Regions from separate parts of the Brevibacillus borstelensis genome, predicted to be linked through region 1. Evidence: riboswitches for the same ligand, from Rfam matches in the RefSeq annotation. Region 1 holds a riboswitch; the other holds the start of a gene.
What was found. A riboswitch is a leader RNA that binds a small molecule or an ion and turns the genes downstream of it on or off. The one in region 1 is predicted to bind S-adenosylmethionine.
Positions count from the first base shown of each region.

Region 2: another riboswitch for S-adenosylmethionine. It lies ahead of V5G20_RS02685 (BMP family lipoprotein); the one in region 1 lies ahead of V5G20_RS06100 (2,3-diketo-5-methylthiopentyl-1-phosphate enolase).

Region 1 covers NZ_CP144922.1:1,322,666-1,330,197, forward strand. The annotation lists gene V5G20_RS06070 (spore germination protein) at 1-263, shown strand, start outside; gene V5G20_RS06075 (GerAB/ArcD/ProY family transporter) at 260-1,360, shown strand; gene V5G20_RS06080 (Ger(x)C family spore germination protein) at 1,357-2,475, shown strand; gene V5G20_RS06085 (1,2-dihydroxy-3-keto-5-methylthiopentene dioxygenase) at 2,558-3,067, opposite strand; gene V5G20_RS06090 (methylthioribulose 1-phosphate dehydratase) at 3,094-3,741, opposite strand; gene V5G20_RS06095 (2-hydroxy-3-keto-5-methylthiopentenyl-1-phosphate phosphatase) at 3,738-4,415, opposite strand; gene V5G20_RS06100 (2,3-diketo-5-methylthiopentyl-1-phosphate enolase) at 4,415-5,626, opposite strand; SAM riboswitch class I at 5,705-5,857, opposite strand; gene V5G20_RS06105 (RNA polymerase sigma factor) at 6,009-6,515, shown strand; gene V5G20_RS06110 (anti-sigma factor) at 6,505-7,532, shown strand, end outside.
Region 2 covers NZ_CP144922.1:562,636-570,167, forward strand. The annotation lists gene V5G20_RS02680 (methyl-accepting chemotaxis protein) at 1-1,214, shown strand, start outside; SAM riboswitch class I at 1,304-1,418, shown strand; gene V5G20_RS02685 (BMP family lipoprotein) at 1,622-2,653, shown strand; gene V5G20_RS02690 (ABC transporter ATP-binding protein) at 2,738-4,267, shown strand; gene V5G20_RS02695 (ABC transporter permease) at 4,242-5,312, shown strand; gene V5G20_RS02700 (ABC transporter permease) at 5,299-6,216, shown strand; gene V5G20_RS02705 (sulfite oxidase-like oxidoreductase) at 6,275-6,937, shown strand; gene V5G20_RS02710 (nucleoside phosphorylase) at 6,939-7,532, shown strand, end outside.

The DNA of each region.
Region 1 (7,532 bases):
TTCGCTTTTTGATGATGGGGCTGTCGGCCATGTTCGGCATCGTGGGGATTGTCATCGGCTTGATGGGATTGATCGGGCATATGATTGCGCTGGAAAGCCTTGGCGTCCCCTATGGGGCTCCGCTGGCGCCTGCGAGATTTGCCGATTGGAAGGACCTGATTCTCCGGATCCCCTTGTGGGATATGGACAAGCGGCCGGTCAGCGCCAGAGCGGTCCAGACCAAAAGGCAGGGTACATCCGGCTCGGGGGAGGAAGGACAGTGAACCCATACGCGACCCGACAGATTACTGTCCTCCAATACATTTTTTTTATCCATGGAGCCCAGGTAGGAATCGGCATTTTGACCATCCCTCGCGATGTAGCGGAAATTGCCGGTACGGATGGATGGATCGGGATTATTCTCGGATGGCTTGCCGCGATTATGGCCAGCTTGATCATTGTCAACACGATGAAGAGGTATCCGGAATGCACCATCATTGACCTGATGCCACTATTCTTTGGAAAATGGCTGGGGAAGTGCCTGATCGCGGTGATTGTGCTCTATTGCGCATACGCTGCCACTACTGTGTTGGCCAATACGGGCGGCATCTTGAAGGTTTGGCTCCTGCCGCTCACTCCTTTTTATCAGATCATGATTTTGCTTTTGATTCCTGTTCTGTTTTTGGTCGGCAAAGGAGTAAAGACGTTGGCGCGGTATGCGGAATTGATTTTTTACTTAAGCCTATGGGTGCCGATCGCTTTGATCGTTTCTCTGAAGGAGCCTCAGTATCTGTATCTTCTGCCCGTTTTGAAGGAGGGCTGGGGACCTGTTCTGAAGGCTGTGCCAACCACGATTCTCTCCTTTTTAGGCTTTGAGCTGGCCTTTTTTCTGTACCCGCATCTGCAAAAGAAACAGTTTGCCGCTGTTGGAATTGTCATTGCCAATACGCTATCGATGCTTCTGTTTCTGTTCGTCACCCTGATTGCTTATGTCATCTTCAGCCCGGATCAAATCACAAAGTTTATCTGGCCTGTTTTAAGCATGTGGAAAGGGGTAGAATACCGGTTTCTGGAAAGGATCGACATCCTGTTTCTTGCTTTCTATCTGTTTATCATTTCGACAACCTGGATGCCGTACATGTACTTTACGGTTTTTGGAGCAGGCCGGTTGTTCAAAAAGTCCAATGAGAAAAAATACCTGCTTGGCTTTATGGCTTTGCTCGTAGCAGTGACAATGTTTTACACCCCTTCCTTTTTCGATATTCGAAAGCTGGGGGAAACATGGAGCAAAGCAGGGATGATTTTCGGATATGCTGTTCCCTTTTTCTTGTGGGGGTATGAGCGCCTGTTTCACAAATACCGGCAGAGGAGGATGCCATGATCCGGCGATTGCACTTCCTGATCCTGACAATGCTGTTGGCCATACTGCCGGGATGCGCTGATTTGCGAAATCTGGAGGATGTCACCTTGGCGCTCATGGCGGGGATAGACCTGAGCGAAAAAAATGAGCTCTTGTTCTACGTATCAAGTCCTGTATTCAGCAAAGACGCGAAAAAGAAGGTAGAGGAGTACGGAGTAAGAGCCGATAGTATCCGCCAGTCGACCAAAAGGTTTGATGCGCTCGTGACGGCCCTGACGGTAGGAGGAAAAATCCAGCTCATCGTTCTGGGCAAGCGGCTGTTGCAGCATCCCGACTGGTTTTCGCTGCTCGACACTCTCTACAGGGACGGGCGAATGACGGTTAACTCTCGCGTCGTGGTAGTAGATGGTCCCGTGCATTCCGTCTTTCATTTGAATCCTGCGGATAAACCGCGGCTGCCACTTCATTTAACCCAATTGCTCGATACGGCCAACCGCCGGAATTTGACGGTCAAGACAACGACGCAGGAGTTTCACCGCATGATGGCTGAGAAGGGAATGACGCCCTCTATAACGGAGTTCAAAGAGCGAAATAGCGTTGTAGAGGTCATGGGTACGGCTCTGTTGGACCACCAAGGGAAATACGTCACGCTGCTCCTTCCCAAAGATACCATTCTGCTTCAGATTCTCATCCACAAATTGCAGGGAGAAATGACGCTGACAGTGCCGTTGCCAGGGCAATCAGATCAGCAGAAAGTAATCAAGCCGCGGGTCTCCTTCTTTGTGAAGGATGTAACCAGAACAGTAAAAACCGGATACCGCGACAACCGTTTTCGATTTGATGTAGAATTGCAAATGGAAATCTCCCTGGCGGAGCAAATGTTCCCGGTTGAACCGGCAAAGCAATACAAGAAACTGGAACAGTTGATTGAGAAGCAGTTGGCCCAAAAGTACGCCGACCTGATCAAACAATTTCAAAAACAAAAGGTAGATCCTGTCGGCTTCGGGGTGTACGCCCGGGCGTACCAGTACAAGGAATGGAAAAAGGTTCAGGATGATTGGCCGGCGGCATTTGCCAAAGCAGAGGTGCGGGTCAAGCCTGTTATCTCTATCAAAGGAATTGGCATTACGGAATAAAAAACTCTCTTGAGCAAGGCGGAATTGCCGGATGCGGCCAATCCGCCAAGCTCAAGAGAGGGCTCTTTCTGTTATCCGTAAATTAATAAATCGCTTCCCAGCCTGCAGGAGTGACGAACAGGCGGATCGCCTTGATCTTGCGGTCGTCCATCAATGTAAAGTAGTGGCGATAGTTCGGAGGAACGGAGATGAGGTCGCCCGGCTCCATTTCCACATCGAAGTAGCGGTCGTCTTTTCCTTTGATGGCAAAAATGCCGTGGCCGTCTACGCAAAAACGGCATTCGTCATCTGTGTGGTGATGCTCGTTCTTGAATTTGACCAGCAATTCATCCAGATTCGGTGTCTTGTCGGACAGGACAATGATGTCAGCGGTCAAATAGCCGCGGCGCTCGCTGATCGCATCGATTTCCGGTTTAAAAGCGTCGAGGATCTGCTGCTTTTCTTCATCGGTCGGGCTGTAGTTGCTCTTGAGCTGTTCGTCGAGACGGTCAACGCCCCAGTGCTCGTAAATGATTCCCTGCGTGTCCAAAAACGAGATGACACTCTCGCCGGTCAAATACTCGTTGTTGTCGTGAAAGCGTACTTTTGCCATGTTACAGGCCTCCTTGGGGTGGTTGTTTATGGAGCAGCCACAGCGGCTTGGCGAAGCTGCAGCCAGCGCGCGTGGTATTCAAACAGAAATTCAAATGCTTCCAGGTGCCTCTTCGCCGCAAAGTCGCTGTCGCCCCAGGCGTAAATGCCGTGGTTGCGGATCAGCACGCCGGGAACCTCGGGCGTAATGACTTTTTCGATGGCGGAAGCGAGCGTCGGAATATCGGCAAAATTCTCGACAATCGGGACGGTGATGCGGGCGTTTTCTTCCCAGATGCCGAGCCCCTTGATCAATTCCTGTCCTTGTATGGAAAAGGCTCGCTGGCCGAAGTACAGCTCAGAGATGAGGTTGTTCCAGATAGTGTGGACATGGAAGCATGCTTTTGCCGTAGGAATGACGCGGTAGACGACAGCGTGGACCAGCGTCTCTGCTGACGGCTTGAGTGCTGTAGGTTCTACCGGCTGAGAGTTGCCGTCTACGACCAGATAGTCCTCGGGCGAGAGCTTTGTCTTGTCCTTGCCGCTGGCAGTCACGGCAAATTGCAAGGGTTCGTCGCTCAATTTGATCGAAAGGTTGCCGCTGGTGCCGGGAAACCAGTCCCGGCGGGCAAAGGTCAGCTTGGCTTCGTCCAGGCGGCGAAAAGCGTCCAAGCGCTGTTCAAGTGTAATCGTCATGATGATGGTACCTCCTGCCTGCGTTTCAGCTCCTGCAAGATAGCGATGACGTCGTGGAACGTCGCAAACGACTTGAAGGGCAGCCCCAGCTCCTCGCTTTTTTGAGCCAGGAGCGAACGGGCAATGACAAAGTCGGCGATTTTGGCTCCGGCCAGATCGGTGATCGAATCGCCGATGACGACGCGGTAGTAGCGCTCTGGATCGTAGCGGCGGATAATGGCTGTTTTGCACATGCCGCAGTTGTTGTCGCAATGCTCGTCGCACGCATGCGGCCAGGTAATCGTGATGCGCGGTCCGCTGAAGTCGCTGCCGTTGCAATAGATCGGCACATCGAGTGCAAACGGGGCAAGGATCGGCTCGACAAAAAAGTCAATGCCGCCGCTGGTGATCAACAGCTCGATGCCTTCCTCCCGGCAGAAGCGGACGAATTCGGCAAATCCGGGGCGAATCGTCGCCTCTTTGACGATGTAGTCTATGATCTCCTGCTTTTTCTCGGATGGGATCAGCTTGAACAACGCGCCGACACCTTCGCGGATCGACACCTTTTGGGTGAGAATCTGCTCGATCAACTCTTCCCGCTCAGGCGGAGCAAAACGTCGCATAATCGCGACAATATTGTCTTTTTCCGTAATTGTTCCGTCAAAATCGCAAAACAGCACGAGTGGCTTGGTCATCATTTTGTTCCCCATTTCTGCAAAGCCTGTGACAGTTCAGCAGATTCGGAGGAAGCGTCCTCCAGCGTTTGTCCTGCCACGACTGCGTTGATCGCTGCGACAAACGCTCGGGCGCCTGCCGTCGCACCACCTGGATGGCCGTGAATGCCCCCACCGGCATTGACCACCTGGTCCAGGCCAAAATCCTCGTACAATTGCGGGACAAGGCCGGGATGGATGCCCGCAGACGGTACCGGAAATGATTTGCGCAAAGTTCCGGTCGGTTCGGTCAAATGCTCCGCCAGCTTGAGCGCTTCTTCTTTGTTCAACGCCACATTTCCGTACGGCGATGGGAAGAGCACCAGGTCTGCGCCAGCCAAGCGCATCAGCTTGCCCAGGAGCAGCGGTGTCCCAATACCGTAGTCGGGCGACGGATAGTAGGCTCCGGCGAGCGCCGGGTGGGCCATAATCGGCACCTGAACATCCGGGTCTGCAGCCAGTCGGTGCAGGGCATCGTAGCCAAAGGCAAGCACGTTAAACAGCAGGCAGTCTGCGCCGGCTTCCACAGCTCTCTTGGCACGTTCGGTCAAGTCGGTGACCGGCCCGGTCAGATTGGCCGCATACAGAACCGGTTTCCCTGTTTCCGCTTCTGTTTCCCGGGCAATCTGTTTAAACGCCCGGATTCGTTCCAGAAAGGGAGCACGGTCATCGGCAAAGAAAATTTCGTCATCTTTTACTAGGTCAACGCCGCCCAGAGCCTGTGCCCGAAACTGGGTTTTCAGATCGTCAAACGGCAGGCCGAGGCAGGATTTGAAAATGCTCATCAAGAGTGGGCGATTATGCGCTCCGAGCCGATCTCTGATGCCTGAGATGCCGTATTTCGGGCCGGGAAAAGCGGCCAAAAACGCTTCCGGAAACTGTATGTCAATCAGCTTGATTTTTCCGTCCATGGACAGTTTCCCAAAGACGCCTGTCAACAAGGACGGAATGTCAGCGGTAAAGTTGCGAACCGGGTAGCTGATCGTAATCAATCCGCGGCTTTCGCCGTTTTCCAGGGTATCGAGCACCTGGGCGCCGACAGCTTCACCCAAATAGGGCTTCAAATCTGCCTGCTTGGCTGCGGGCAGATCGGTCCAACTGCCGACAGTCATCCCGACGGCGATCGCTTCCGCCTTTTTTTGCAAGTCCTTTGCCTGAGTCAAATAGGTGACGAGGATGCGTTGTTCGCTCAATGAGGAAACCTCCTTTTCTCGCAAAAAAACCTCCCCTTCGAGAGGGGAGGCGCTTTCGTCCGATAACGTTTTCGTCTCCTCTCATCTCTCGGTTCAGGGTCGAAGTGGCAGACTTTCGTCAGCGGCTTCGACTCTCACCGTTGGAATTAGCACCGTTTCGCCCCCCTTGCAGGGTAAGCGCCGGTTGCCGGGCATCATAGGGCCAGTCCCTCAGCCAGCTCGCGATAAGAGTTTCATGTACAGTATGCATTTGACTTGCGATAACCCCATGATATGCTGTTCCTTTTCGGGAGTCAACCCTTGTTTTGAGCATTAAAAATTTTGCTGCAGGTGGAACTTTTTCTAAAAAAAGGCGTGGTATCAGGTGAAAGGGTGTGAAGGAATGGGAAAGGCAGGAGTGGAGGATGTGTACCGCCTGCACGTCAATGACATATACCGCTACCTCCGCAAGCTCACCGGCGATGCAGGCTGGGCGGAGGATCTGACGCAGGAGACCTTTTTCCGTGCCTTTCAGCACCTGGATACCTATCGGGGAGAAAAAGTGCGTCCTTGGCTGTTCAAGGTAGCGTACCACGCGTTTATCGACTGGCACCGCAAGCAAAAGCGCAGGCCTGTTCAACTGATCGACACCTTGCCTGAGCAGGCGGATCAGGCGGCGGTCAGTCCGGAATCGGCGGCACTGGCTAGGGAGACGGCGGCCCTCGTGCAGACTGTTCTCCGGGGGCTGCCGGAAAAACAGCGACAGGTGCTGCTGCTTCATGCGGAAAAGCTCAGCTATGCGGAAATAGCCGACGTCCTCGGCATCGATGTGGCCGATGTGAAGCGGTCGATCTACCGGGGACGATTGAAGATGCGAAAATGGTGGGGGGACGGTCAACATGGCGGATAACGGCAAGCTGGAGGATCATAAGCAAAAAAGCCGGGAGCGCGATCAGCTCCTTCTCGCTTATCTGCGGGGGGAGCTTGGCGCTGAGGAGACAGCGCGATTGAGGCAGCGTCTCGCAGACGACCCGGAGTATGCGGAGCGACTGGAGGAGCTTTTGCTGGGAGGCGGGCTGATGCAGACAGAACCGGAAGACAAAGCCGCGGATTTTTTGCCGGAGGAGAAGCAGCGCTCCATCATCCGCTGGGGAAAGTGGAAGAGCAGGCTGTCCAACGCCGCCTACACGGTGGGGATCTCGCTGCTGATCGGCTTTGTCCTGTTGTTTGTCAACTATTGGATTGGCCGGTCGCTGTATGAAGATATGTTTCGCGTCTCCAAGGATTTGGTGAATTTCACTCAGCCGGGGATCGTAGCAGGCAGCAGCGGCGCGCAGGTTGGCCTTTTTTATGGCAGCATTCAAATGGAGCTGCGCGAAAAGGTGGGGGGCGACCGTCAGCAGCCAGGGTATTTCGAGACTACGAATGTGTTTACCAAAGTATCCTCCCGCCCGGTATGGAACGACGGCGTTCGGAAGAAAAATCTGTTTTTCCTGTTCCCGCTTCAGACGAAGCTGCAGGAGGATACCTCTTTCAGACGAGAGCCCGCGTGGAAGACGCTTGAAATGCTGCCGGAGGGGACGGTATCGCAACTGGCGATTTCCTTTGACCGGTTTATGAGCCTGGAGGAAATGTACGCTTTCCTGGCTCCGTATAATTTGGACCTTACCTGGCTGGCCGTGGATACCGGACAGGAGGTGCTGCATGAGGATGCCAAAGAAGGCGTGCTGCTGCTTTCGGCCGGTGACGTCTGGGGTTTTTCCGAACATGGGCTGGACTATGGACCGGGACCGATTCAGGTAAATGGCGAAGCAGATCGCCGCACCCGGGCGTACGTGGAGGAGATGAAATACCTCGCCGAGCAGGAGAGGCTGAGCAGGTCGATCGGACAAAGCCTGTTCAACAGCAGATCAGGATTGAAGATCGA
Region 2 (7,532 bases), 760 kb from region 1:
AGGAAATCTCGTTTCTCGCGTTCATCGTCCTGGGCTTTTTGGCAGCCTATCTGGACTGGAAGCTGATTGTATCGGCGGGGGCGATGCAGGTTGCGGCGACATTAATCGGATTTTACACCGGTTCTTACCAGTTGTTTGACGGCCATTTTTCGGAAGTCAATTTGCTGCTTCGCATTGTCGCTTTCGTGCTGATGATCGCGGGGCTCACCTATCTCTGTCTGGCTGGACAAGCGTCGCTTGCAAAAGCGGACAGCGCGAGACGGGAAGCCGAAAACAAAGAGCAGCGCCTGGAAGAGTTGCTGCGGAATATCAAGATGGTAACAGAGCAGGTGGAGCGCACATCCGTGCATGTCCATGAGCATGCCGAGACGACAAGGCGCAACACGGACGAGATGATGGTCGCCTTCAAGGAAGTGGCGACCGGAATGGAATCCCAAGCCAATTCCACTGTCAAAATCGAGGAAGAAGTGCAGTCGATCGACCAGGAAATTGTGACTGTCAACGAGCAAGCGGCCGTCATGAAGGCGGAAGCGGATCAGAACAGCCGCCGCTTGGCAGGAAGCATCAGCATGATGAGCGAGCTTTCCGAGCAAATGGAGCAAATCGTTCAGGCGGTCAATGTGGCGTCTTCGACGATCCGCGAGCTGAACAAGCAAGCCAACAAGGTCGAGGAAATCGTCCAGACGATCAACCAGATCGCGACACAGACGAACCTGCTCGCGCTCAATGCCGCGATCGAATCGGCTCGTGCGGGTGAGCACGGCCGGGGCTTCGCCGTCGTGGCGGACGAGGTGCGCAAGCTGGCTGAGCAAAGCGCGACGGCTACGCAGGAGATCGCCGGAATTTTGCAGTCGCTGCATCAAGAAAGTGAAAATGCGGTGAAGCATATGAGCACGGGCGAAGTGTCGGTAGCAAAGGGGCAGGAGCTGGCGGTAGAGACAGTGGCGTCTATCGAGACGGTTCGTGCAGGCATGGAAGCGTTCCTCGAGGCCGTAGAGCATGTGCGGACGAGCATGGATCGCGTGAAAATGCGCTCCGGGGAAGTGGCGGCCGAGATGTCTACGATTACAGCGGTCACCGAGGAGTCTGTTGCCAACCTGGAGGAATTGTTTGCGACGGCGGAGAACCAGCATCAAAAGGTGCGGGAGATTACCGAGGAGCTCGGCGAGCTGAACGCCTTGTCGACAAAGCTGCAGCAATCATTTCAGCGATAATCGTAATGTTTGAAATTGCAGAAAAAAGAATTGCATTTTTCAATTGATCTGCTAGAATGAATTCAATATCAATTAAATAGTTTCACCTTACCTTATCAAGAGCGGCGGAGGGACTGGCCCGATGAAGCCCGGCAACCACTGTGCACACGTGCACAGAAAGGTGCCAATTCCTACAAAATCCATTTGGATTTTGAGAGATGAGGAAGAGGTTGGCGATATACCGCAAACTCTTCCTCCGGGAAGAGTTTTTTCTTTGTACAAAGGAGGTTATTGGCGAATATTAATTTTAAATAATATAATATTATTCGTGTTTTAATTATTTTATGCTCATAAAAAAACGCACTTCTTTCGTGTGTATATAATAAAAACGAATATTGTTGTGCGGACTAGTGATAGGAGAGGACACCATGAAAAAATTGCTTTTGGCATTAACAACGTTTGCTGTGCTGGCTGCCGGGTGCTCGACAAACAGCAGCGCCCCCGAAGACAAGGGACAAGCCCAGACAGGCGGACAAGAAACAGCGAAAAAGCGGATCGCGCTGGTGCTGCCCGAGAAAATCGGGGTTAACCCGTTCTTCCAGCAGATGGACGATGGAGCGAAGAAAGCCGCCCAGGAATTCGGGGTGGATGTCAAGACGATTGAATCCACAGACCATGGGGCTATCGAGGAAAATATCCGCGTGGCAGTGGCCGAGCAATACGATTTGATCATCACGTCTTCCTTTGAAGCCGAGGATGCGCTGAAAAAGGTAGCGACAGAAAATCCTGACCGCACCTTCGCCATCATCGATACGCAAGTTGATTTGCCCAACGTCCGCAGTGTCATGTTCCGCGAGCAAGAGGCTGCATACCTGGTCGGAGCGGCTGCCGGTTTGGCAACCAAAAGCAACAAGGTAGGGATCGTCGCAGCAATGGACATTCCGATCCTGAAAAAATGGACAGTCGGTTTTCAGGAAGGGCTCAAGGCGACCAACCCGAACGCAGAAGTGCAGATCAACTACGTCGGCAGCTTCAGCGACCCGGCAAAAGCGAAGGAGCTGGCGCTGCTGCAGGCTTCCAAAGGAGCGGACTTTATTTACGGCGCAGCGGCTGTAGGAGATCTTGGCGTGTTTGAAGCAGCCAAGGAAAAAGGCTTCTACACCTCCGGACAAGACGTTGACCGGACCAGCATCGACCCTGAGCATATCGTCCTGTCCCAGTTGAAAGGAACGGACTCCGCTGTGTATGAAACGGTGAAGGCATTTGTGGACGGCAGCTTGAAGCCGGGTGTCGTCGCCTACGGACTGAAGGAGAACGGCGTCGGCGTGACCTACGTTACGCATGACAGCCCGACTCCGTTGAACCCGTTCATTGGAGAAGAAGTCGTCAGCAAGGTAAAGGCGATCAAGGATGAGATCGTCGCGGGGACGAGAACCGTGACAGACCCGCTGAAACAATAGCGAGAGCGCTGATTCGGAAACCGGCTACATGAGCGTAGTCGGTTTCCTGCTCTACCGGGAAGACAAAAGAGGGAGGGGGAAAAGGTGGAGAACCGACTGGAAATGCGGGGCATGACCAAGCGCTACGGCGATTTTACCGCCAATGACAACGTTTCGTTTACGTTGAAAGAGGGGGAGGTCCATGCGATCGTCGGCGAGAACGGAGCGGGCAAAACCACGCTGATGCGCATGCTGTACGGTATGGAGCAGCCCACTGCCGGAGAGATCGCAGTAAATGGCAAGCCCGTCGTCTTTCGCGGCCCGGAGGATGCGATCCGCCACGGGATTGGCATGGTTCACCAGCACTTCATGCTGTTTCCCGACTTTACCGTTGCGGAAAATATCGTGATCGGCTACGAACCGCAGAGCAAAGGGCTGTTTCAGCGAAAAGAAGCGGCGAGTGCAGTCCGCTCGCTCAGTGAGCGATACCGGATACCGATCAACGAGAACGCCAAGGTATCCAGCTGCTCCGTAGGGGAGCAGCAGCGGGTAGAAATCCTGAAGGTGCTCTACCAGGGTGCAGATATTATCGTGCTGGACGAGCCGACTGCGGTGCTCACGCCGCTGGAGGTAAAGGAGCTGCTGCAGACGATCCGCCATTTGGCCGAAAGCGGCAAAAGCGTCATTTTGATTACCCACAAGCTCCAGGAGGTCATGGAGGTGGCAGACCGGGTCACTGTCCTGCGCGGGGGGCGCGTGACCGGAACCGTTTCCCGAAGCGAAACCAATGCGGACGACCTCGCCCGTATGATGGTAGGCCGCGAGCTTCAGCAGCTCAGTGACCGGGTCCGCCTGGAAGGAAAGCCGCTTTTGCGGGTGCAGGGCCTGAGCGTCCGGGAAAAACAAACGCTCGTAGACGACGTGACGTTTTCCGTTCACCACGGGGAGATCGTCGGGATCGCCGGGGTTTCCGGCAACGGGCAATCCGAGCTTTTGGAGGCATTGACCGGCCTGCGGGCTGTTTCGGAAGGGAAAGTCTATCTCGGAGAAAAGGATGTGACTGGCCAGTCGGTGGCAGCGATTCGCGAGGCAGGATTGGCCCACATTCCCGAAGACCGCTACCTGTGGGGGACAGCAAAGCGGGAAAGCGTCGAGGAAAACGCGCTGATGGGCTATCAGCGCAAGCCGGAGTACATGCGCCGCGGTGTCGTTTTGCGCAGCAAATTCCGCCGTGTCGTGGAAGAGTGGGTCGAGCGGTTTGCGATCAAGACAGGCTCTCTTCATTTGAAAGAGCAGGCAGGCAACCTCTCCGGGGGCAATCTGCAAAAGCTGATTGTCGCCCGCGAGCTGGGACAGAATACACCACTGTTGATCGCGGCCGAGCCTACTCGCGGCGTTGACATCGGCGCGATGGAATACATCCATCAGGCTCTGCTGGAAAAGCGGAACAATGGAGACGGCATTTTGCTCGTCTCGTCTGAATTGACAGAAATACTGGCGCTGTCCGACCGGATTTTGGTGATGTACAAAGGGAGGATCGCCGGGGAGCTGACACGCTCGGAAGCGACAGAGGAGAAAATCAGCGTATTGATGGCGGGAGGAAGCGTGTATGGCAGCAGTCAAGCAGCTATGTAAGTCATTGGTTCAGCCGCTGCTGGCAGTGATCATCGGCCTGTTGACAGGTGCGCTGGTCATTGCCGCCGTGGGCGAATCGATTATCGGTACGTATCAAGAGATGTGGAAGGGAGCCTTTGGCAGCTTCTACTTCCTGACCTCCACGCTGGCCCGGGCCACGCCGATCATGCTGATCGGACTGGGACTGTCGCTCGCTTTTCGCGCCGGGGTATTCAATCTGGGGGCCGAGGGACAGATGGTAACGGGAGCGATCAGTGCGACGTTGGTGGCCCTTTATCTGCCCGCGCCCGGCTTCGTCAAAATGGTGGCCGCTCTGGTAACGGGCGTGCTTGCCGGAGGGTTGTGGTCGCTTTTTGCCGGGTATTTGGAGGCGCGCTTTCGGATTCAATTGCTGATTTCCTCGCTGCTGCTCAATTATGTCGCCGTTTTGTTCGCAGGGTATCTCGTCAGCGAGCCGTTCCAGGACAAAACCGGGTCCGCTGCCATGGCCCAGACCCCGATGCTGGAAAAAAGCGTCTGGCTGCCAAAGCTGTTCGCCGGGATGAGCGTCCATGCAGGCTTTTTGTTTGCCTTGGCTGCTGCTCTTCTGATCTTTTTCGTCATTCGCTATACTCCGTTCGGGTACGAAGTGAAAATGCTCGGGCAAAACCCGTTCTTTTCCCGCTATGGCGGAGTGAACAGAGTTCGGGTGATGCTGACCGGCATGTTTTTCAGCGGCGGACTGGCCGGATTGGCCGGGACTGTCGAGGTATTGGGCTCGCATTATCGGTATGTGGAAGGCGCCCTGACGCTTCCGAACTTCGCCTGGACCGGGCTGATGGCGACCCTGCTGGCCAACTCTCACCCGATTGGCGTTGTGTTTACTTCCTTGCTGCTCGCGGCTCTGCAGACAGGTGCCATGGGAGTGGAGCGGAATACGGATGTGCCGCTTGAACTGGCCAGTGTGATTCAAGCTGTTTTAATTTTGTTTATATCAGCTAAATTCAGTTACGACTGGTGGAAAAATCGCAACAACAAGAGGAGGGAATCTCATGGAGCTGTTTGATTGGTCCCTCGTCAGTTCCACCATCCGCATGGTGACGCCTATTTTGCTCGCAGCCCTGGGCGGTGCGCTCTGTTCGCGCGTCGGCATTTTCAACGTCGGTCTGGAGGGGTTGATCCTGGTTGGCGCCTTTTCCGCCATCGTCGGCAATCACTTTACCGGGAGCCTGCTGCTGGCGCTGCTGTTTGCAGCTCTCGTAACCGTTCTGTTCTCGCTGCTGTTTGCCTACATGACGATCGGTCTACGGGCCAATGAGATCGTCGTCGGCGTCGCGATCAACTTTCTCGGGCTGGGGCTGACCACGTTTGCCCTGCGTGCCGTTTTTGACGTAAAGGGCGCGTTTTACGACAAGGACATGGCCGGACTGCCGCAGTGGCAAATCCCGCTAATCAAAGACATTCCAGTGCTGGGAGACATCGTTTCCGGGCATTCGCCGCTCGTGTACTTCGCCTTTTTGGCCGCAGTTCTGCTGCATTTTTTCTTTACCAGGACCGTTACCGGCTTTCGCGTGCTGGCTGTCGGCATGAACGCGACTGCGGCCCGCAGCCTTGGGTTGAAAGCGACTCGCCTGCAGGTGCTGGCGATCGTCATGTGCGGCGTGCTGTGCGGGATGGCCGGAGCCCAGCTATCGCTCGGCCAGGTGACGATGTTTACGGAAGGCATGACAGCCGGACGCGGCTTTATCGCACTGGTGGCGATGATGCTGGGGCAAGCCCATCCGCTCGGCATCCTCGCGTCCAGCTTCCTGTTTGGCTTGATGGACGCGCTGAGCATTCGTCTGCAAGGCTTTTCGCTGCCGACGCAGTTTACCGCCATGCTGCCGTATGTGCTGACGATCGCGGCGATGTTCTTTTTAAAGGACAAGGGCGCTTCGTCAGCCGGCTCCAGCCAGCAAAGCACGCGATAGCTGATAATAAAGCGGAGTATGAACATTTTCATTTACGACATAAAGGGGAGAGGCTCGGATGAACAAGGCTGATCGTATCAAACGGATGAAGGTGCCGGCTGTAGACCCTGCTCTGGCAAAAAGGCTGCCGCCGGGCCAGGTGCTGACGGAGAGATTTCCGATCCTGCACGAGGGAGAGGTCCCGGTCTACGATTTGCAAACATGGACGCTTCGGGTGTTTGGAGAAGTGGAGCGGGAAGTGACGCTTGGCTACGAGGAAATCCGGGCCATGCCGCAGAGTGTACTGACGTGCGACATTCATTGCGTGACCCGGTGGTCCCGGTTTGACAACCGCTTTGAAGGAGTCCGGTTCCGCGACTTTCTAAAAGCAGCGGGCATCGTGCCGAAGAGCGATTACGTCATGCTGCACGGCGACCACGGGTATACGGCCAATTTGGCTCTGTCCGATCTGGACCGGGATGACGTTCTGCTGGCCCATTCCTTCGACGGGGAGCCGCTGACGGACAAGCACGGATGGCCGCTGCGCATGATCGTGCCTCACCTCTATTTTTGGAAAAGCGTGAAATGGCTGCGGGGAATCGAATTTACCAACGAAAACAAGCCCGGCTTTTGGGAGCAGAACGGCTTTCATCTGAACGGAGACCCGTTCCGCGAAGAGCGGTTCTCCGGCGAAGCGCTGCCGATCCCGGAAGACGAGTGGGAGAAAAAGGAGTTTGATTGAGATGCTGCCCAATCTGAAAATTGATCCGGAGCAACTGCCAAAGCGAGCGATTGTGTGCGGAGACCCGAAGCGGGCTGCCCGCATCGCCGAGCTGCTGGAAGAGAGCACTCTGATCGCGGAAAACCGCGAGTACCACAGCTACAAAGGGAAGTGGAACGGAACAGAAGTAGCGGTCGTCAGCCACGGCGTAGGCTCGCCGGGAGCGGCGGTCTGCTTTGAGGAGCTGGCCAAGGGCGGGGTGAAAACGATCATCCGCGTCGGCACCGCCGGCTCTTATCAAAAGGAGGTCGAGCCGGGCAGTCTGGTGATCAGCTCGGCAGCCGTACGCCAGGACGGACTGACCAGTCAGCTCGTTCCTCCCGGCTTTCCTGCGGTAGCCAATCGTCGTGTGGTAGACGCCCTGGTCACAGCCGCAGAAAAGCAAAATACCGGTCTTCATGTCGCCGAAGGCATCACGCTGACGCTTGATGTGTTTTACAGCGGCGTGGTGGATTTCCCGCACAAGCTCTATCAAAAGGCGGGCGTGCTAGCCGTCGAAATGGAGAACACCGCTCTGTTTGTCATCTCTTCGCTGCGCGGCATGAAGGCCGGCTCG